DNA from 3 places in the Pseudoalteromonas sp. G5_S1_54_S4 genome. Region 2 is predicted to be linked to each of the others. Evidence: predicted binding sites of a transcription regulator. Region 2 holds the regulator's gene; each other region holds the start of a gene.
What was found. The regulator ArgR, encoded in region 2, controls arginine synthesis, uptake and breakdown. The targets are predictions, from matches to a motif close to ANTGAATANNTATTCANT.
Positions count from the first base shown of each region.

Region 1: the regulator ArgR is predicted to act here: its motif matches at 1,207-1,224, upstream of argC (N-acetyl-gamma-glutamyl-phosphate reductase).
Region 3: the regulator ArgR is predicted to act here: its motif matches at 1,066-1,083, upstream of ACTRWE_RS08635 (arginase family protein).

Region 1 covers NZ_JBQKUL010000006.1:91,953-94,234, forward strand. The annotation lists gene argB (acetylglutamate kinase) at 1-49, opposite strand, end outside; gene argC (N-acetyl-gamma-glutamyl-phosphate reductase) at 46-1,059, opposite strand; gene argE (acetylornithine deacetylase) at 1,281-2,282, shown strand, end outside.
Region 2 covers NZ_JBQKUL010000016.1:56,741-59,022, reverse strand. The annotation lists gene mdh (malate dehydrogenase) at 1-870, opposite strand, end outside; gene argR (transcriptional regulator ArgR) at 1,086-1,553, shown strand; gene ACTRWE_RS08405 (Dyp-type peroxidase) at 1,611-2,282, opposite strand, start outside.
Region 3 covers NZ_JBQKUL010000017.1:38,533-40,814, reverse strand. The annotation lists gene udp (uridine phosphorylase) at 1-707, opposite strand, end outside; gene ACTRWE_RS08635 (arginase family protein) at 1,120-2,229, shown strand.

The sequences.
Region 1 (2,282 bases), on a different contig from region 2:
TATTGAGTACTGCGCCACCGAGTTTAATCACCCACGTTTTACTGCTCATTTAAACGCTCCTACTAAACCTGTAGTGTGAGGCAAACCCATTGACAAATTAATACATTGCAGAGCCTGACCAGCCGCCCCTTTTAGTAAATTGTCAATCGCTGCCATCACTATTAATTGTGAGTCTTGCTGCTGCCATGCAATATCAACATAGGGTTGTTTTGCTACCCCTTTAATTGAGGGAATTTTGCCACCAAGCAATCGAATTAACGGCTCATCCGCTAATACTTGATACGCTTTAGTTACTTGCTCACTAGTCACACCCGGTTTTAGCTGTACATAAATGGTTTCTAAAATACCGCGAGGAAAATTACCTAAATGAGGGGTAAATAGTACGTTATGGCCAAGATGCTGCTGTATTTCAGGCCCATGACGATGGTTAAACAAACCATAAGCAGCAAGTGATACCTCACAAAAATGCGTACCGATGCTGGCTTTTCGCCCTGCGCCAGTTACGCCAGAAACCGCATTAATAATAATTTTTTCATCACTCAACAAGCACGCTTGTTGCAGAGGCTTTAATGCATTTAATGCAGCCGTTGGATAGCAGCCAGCAACAGCAATTAACTGAGCATCAGTAATGGCTTTACTATTCCATTCAGCAAGACCATAAGCCGCTTGATTAAGTAGTTCTGGATGTTGGTGTTCAAAGCCATAATAAGTAACGTAATCATCATTACTTGCAAGACGATAGCCACCAGAAAGGTCAAATACCTTTTTGCCCATCGCTAAAAACTGAGGCGCTAAATCCACACTTACTTTATGATCGGTGCACAGACAAACGTAATCTGCTGAATGAGTGATATCAGCAAGTGCATGTTCATTTAGTGGCTGCAAAGGTAAATCAAGTAACCCTAAATGCTCAGGATACAATTCACTAAGCAATTTATGTTTATCTAAACTTTGCGCTGATACATAACAGCCAGTTAGTGAAAGCGTTGGATGTTTTGCTACTAAGCTAGCCAGTTCTGCGCCGCTGTAACCGCTGGCACCTATAATTACTACGTTCATTATTTACTCTTTATCTAAAATTAGTGACCACATTCCATGTTGTTTGTTTACACTAGGGTCTAACCCAGCCAAACAGATTAAATTTATGAGTGATAACTATCGTCGTATTATTTTCATGGCGTAACTTTAATATATTTATGCTTAAAAAGTGAATTGATATTCATCATAAATACTTTTATATTGTTATGCAATTAAAATGAATACTTATTTTGGAATTTTTTATGTCTCTGCCGTCATTTATTTCGATGTACCAGCAATTGATTGCTGCCCCCTCTATCAGTGCCATTGAAGATCATTTATGCATGAGTAATAAAAGCGTTATTGAACTACTCGCTCAGTGGTGTGAAAGCTTAGGTTTTACCTGTGAAATAATAGAGTTAGAAGGTGGTAAAGGCCGCTACAACTTATTAGCAAAACGCGGACAAGGCGATGGCGGGTTAATGCTTGCGGGGCACACCGATACAGTGCCATTTGATGATAGCCGCTGGAATCAAAACCCATTTAAATTAACTGAACTTGATAACAAATTATATGGTTTAGGCAGTATTGATATGAAAGGCTTTTTTGCTTTTGTACTGCAAGCTATTAGTGAGCTTGATGAAAAGCAACAAACTCAACCTATTTTAATATTAGCGACCGCCGATGAAGAAACCACTATGGCTGGCGCACAGCAAATTTGTAAGCACCCAAATTTAAAGCCAAGTCGCTGTATTATTGGTGAGCCAACAGATATGACCCCCGTATTTACCCATAAAGGTCATATGAGTACAGCAATCAGAGTCGTTGGTCGCTCAGGACATAGCTCTGATCCCGAACGGGGTCTTAATGCCATCGAAGTAATGCATAAAGTGATTACAAAATTACTGATCTTAAAAGAACAACTCAAGAATAAATATTCAATAAACCACTTTGAAATTCCTTATCCAACACTCAACTTAGGCAATATTCATGGGGGTGACAATGCCAACCGAATTTGTGGCTGCTGTGAAATGCACATTGATATGCGCCCTCTTCCAGGTTTAAGCGTGCAAGAGCTTCAAGCACTCGTGCTTGATGCAACCTACGATATAAACCAGCAATACCCTAATGCTGTAAGCGTTATTGATTTACATGAACCCATTCCTGCCTTTACGGGAAGCACAGATAGCGCTTTAGTTAAATTAGCCGAAAATATAGCAGGGCAAAAAGCAGTCGCTGTTAACTACTGTACCGAAGCGCCATTT
Region 2 (2,282 bases):
AGCTTGCTCTTCAAATGCGCTTAGAGTGCCGTAAGAAAGAATTTCTTCTACGCCATTTTTGCCTAAACGTACTGGGTGTGCAAAGTACTCTGCATCGCCATTTTCAACAGCAACGTATGCATAATCTACAACGTCTTCACCTTGTAAGCCTTTAACTAAAGACATACAAAAACGTGCTGCAGCAGCACCCATAGATAATGTTGCAGAACCACCGCCCGCTTTAGCATTAACTACTTCAGTACCTGCGTTTTGGATACGAGGAGTTAGTGTAGCTACTTCTTCATCAGTGAAAGTAACACCTTCAACTTGAGAAAGTAACGGTAGAATGGTTGTGCCTGAGTGGCCACCAATCACTGGTACTTTAACACTTGCTACGTCTACGCCTTTAAGTTCAGCAATAAACGCTTCAGAACGGATAACATCGAGTGTTGTAATACCAAATACACGCTTAGCATCGTAAGTACCTGCTTTTTTGAATACTTCAGCAACAATCGGTACAGTTCCATTAACTGGGTTAGTGATAATACCTACAAGCGCTTTAGGACAGTTAGCAACAATGCCTTCTGCTAATGTTTTAATGATACCAGCGTTAACATTAAATAAATCTGCACGATCCATACCTGGCTTACGTGGCATACCCGCTGGGATTAAAACAATATCACAACCTGTTAATGCTTTATCTAGTGCATCTGCACCAAAACCTTCAACTTTTACATCTGTTGGGATATGAGAAAGGTCAACAGCAACACCAGGAACTACTGGCGCAACATCATATAGTGATAATTCTGAACCAGCTGGTAAGCCTGTTTTTAATAATAAAGACAACGCTTGACCGATACCACCTGCAGCACCTAATACAGCAACTTTCATTGGAATTCTCCGTGATTTGAGGAAGGAAATATTTGTGGTTTATAAGATAAAGAAATTAGCGACTAAAAACAAATTTATCCTGCCTATTTTAGCTATATTTTCGACCATAGTTGTAAACTTTGCTGTTTAAACGCAGCAAAACCTAAACAACTGCTGCATAAATATGCATTTTTGTGTAGAATTTGCAGTATCGACAACATAAATAATTAGACACTATGCAACCACAAGACAAACAAGAAGCATTGGTAAAAGCCTTTAAAGCACTTTTAAAAGAAGAGAATTTTGGCTCACAAGGCGAAATAGTTGACGCATTAAAAGAACAAGGCTTTGATAATATTAGCCAAAGTAAAGTGTCGCGGATGTTAAGTAAGTTTGGCGCGGTACGTACCCGCAATGCAAAACAAGAAATGGTGTACTGTTTACCTGCCGAAATGGGTGTACCAACCGCTAAAAGCCCGTTACGCCAGTTAGTTATTGACATTATGCATAACGAAATGATGATTATTATTCGCACCAGCCCAGGCGCTGCGCAGCTAATTGCCCGTTTACTTGACTCATTAGGTAAAGCAGATGGCGTATTAGGAACAATTGCCGGCGATGACACTATTTTTATTGCGCCAGCGAAAGTATCAGAAATAGACCTCACATTAGAGCGTGTGCGTATTTTGTTTGATACGGTTTAAACTCGTTTGGTTATCACTGTTACGGCTATACTAATACGTAGCCGTTACTGGCTTGTTTTATAGCTGCTTTAGAAATCGCACTGAGGGTGCAAAAAACGCAGAGCCCATATCTGCTTGAGTAAAATCAAGCCAATGGTCGTAATACTCCCCCTGCCCTAATCGGCTATTGAGTACTTTCTCGAACGCATCCCCTTTAGCCGAGCACGTAATCATTAACATCCCCTGCTCATACACGTCGCCATAAGGCATACTTTGATTTAGTAATAATGCTTGCCCCTGTTCATCTTTTAATTCACTTCGGGTTGCATGGCTGCTTTCAAGTGCGGGGCTTATTAGGGTATTGTCGAGACGAGTACGCCCCATTATTTGTTCTTGTTCTTGCAACGACAAGTGCTGCCATAACGTTAAGTCATGCTTATAGCGCTGAACATGAATATAGCTGCCTTGATCTTCAAAGCTATCAGGCTTATTAACGAGGGCCGTTACCCGTTTTTGACGACCATGCGGAGTATCGCCCGCATAAATAAAACCATTAAAATCACGGCCATCTAGAAAACGAAAATTACGAATTTGCTCCACCAGCTCAACATCAGGGTTGAAAAGTTTTAATATTTGCAATGCAAACAGGTGGTTTACATCTTCTCTGTCTGAGCGGATTTGTACAAATAAATCGCATGGCCTTGCACTCATCACAAAATCGCTATGGGTGATATTAGGAAAGCTTTGCAG
Region 3 (2,282 bases), on a different contig from region 2:
TTCTCAATCTCGCCGTGGTCTACGTTAGGAATTTCTTGACGCGTTCTATTTACTAATACACCTGCAACACAGGCTGCTTGTAGGCCAAGAGCGGCACACATAGTAAATAAAGTAGCTGATTCCATTTCGTAGTTCATCACGCCTAGTTTTTGCCATTCTTCACAGCTACCCTGTAATGACTTAGGAACATAACCAGAATGCGTATCGTAACGCTCTTGTCCTGGGTAGAAGGTATCGCTTGAAGCGGTGATACCGATATGAAAATCGATGTTTAGGTTTTCACAGGCTTTTACCATCGCTTGAGTGGCAAAAAAATCAGAAACAGCAGGGTAGCACAGCGGTGCAAAATGCTGACTCGCGCCATCTAAACGAACTGAGGCTTGGCTAATTAAAATATCGCCTTCGTTAATGTGCGGCTGAATCGCGCCTGTTGTGCCAATGCGAAGAAAGCTACGTACGCCAAGTTGAGCCAGTTCTTCAACCGCAATTGACGTTGAAGGGCCGCCGATACCGGTTGAACATACAACCACTGAGTGGCCGTTTAATTGGCCTAAATAAATGTGAAACTCACGCGTTTGAGCAAGGCAGGTTGGATTATCTAAGAACTGTGAAATGCGTGCTGCACGATCTGGATCCCCTGGAACAATAGCCAGTTTTGCACCTTTTAAATCATCAATACACAGTCCTAAGTGAAATACCTTTTCCATAACTAAGCCTTTTTAATAAGAGTTGTTGTCAATTTAACATGATTACGAGAAACCTAAATGAAGTACAGGACGGATGTCCGTATTGATTTATTCATCAACTCTGAATATTCAATCAATGGCTAAAATTACTAACAAAATGAGCCAGTTGACTTGTTTGCTCAGACACTATATTCATACCTCAGAACAAACCAGTAGCTAGCCAAAAGAGTTGTTAGCTAAATTTTAAATTGTTTATATTCATAAGGTTAGTTAGTAGTTTTTGTATTGTTTTGCCGCTGACCTAACCTCGCAAAACACAACGTTCAGTGATTTTTATAACCACAGACAATTAATTTTTAATTTATTCAGCGTTCGTCGTTTTGCATAACTACTCAATAATAGACAAGATATTCAGATTGAAAAAGGGTTTACAATGAGCACACAATTTCAAGCATTTAAAAATAAAGTTGAACACTGTTTATGTGCACCTGGCGACGGTGTATTCACGGTTAATACGGCAAAAGAACGCAAAGCAGCACTCAGAAATAAATTATATGGTCAAACTGAAAATGTCGATGCTTTATGGCGTGACTCGCTAAATGAATTACCTAACTCACCCCACAAAGCGGTTATGCTGGGGATTAGCTCTGATTGTGGTGGTGGTATTTTACGCGGTGCAAACTGGGGGCCTTTATTTTTACGTTCAGCTTTAATTGACCAGCAAACACAGTGTCGTTCATTTGACTTAGGTGATGTGCGCGTAATACCGCATTTATTACACGATAAATACTTAAACGAGGCAACAATTACCAATTGCCAAAAAGCGCTTTATGGCAATGACAATAACGATCATTTCGTAAGTCCACTGTCTATTACCGAAGATGTATGTGACAGCTTTTATGCAACATTCCAAGATAAAGGCATTTTTGGCATTGGTGGCGATCATTCTATTAGTTACCCGCTGACAAAAGCGTACTTAAAAGCAAAGCGTAGCCAAGGTAAGCGTACGGCTATTATTCATTTTGACGCCCACACCGATTTATTGGTTGAGCGTTTAGGCATCGATTTATGTTTTGGCTCTTGGTGTACCCATATTTTAGAATTTTTACCCGCGCCACATCATTTAATTCAATTTGGTATTCGCTCAAGTGGTAAGCCTAAATCACATTGGGAAAGTACCTTTGGCGTTAAACAGCACTGGGCAGCTGAAATTATTGAGCGTGGCGCAGCCGCTGTTGCTGCCGATACAATCGCGCAATTAAAGGCCGACAAGGTTGATGAAGTGTATGTAAGCTTTGATATTGACGCACTAGATGCGCAATTTGCCTCTGCGACAGGTACGCCTGAAGAAAATGGATTAACACCACAGCATGCGCTTGATATTTTGTCAGCTATTGCTGATGAGTTTCCAATAACCGGTGCAGATATGATGGAAATCGCACCGTTTACCGACAGCTCATTAGTGGGGCAATCAAGCTCAGAGACGACGCTTAGAGAAGGCGCTAAAATTTCAGCATTCTTAATTGCAGCAATGAATCGTTAATCCCACAGGCCCAAAATTGGCTATTTGTAAATAATCCGCTATATTAAATTTGC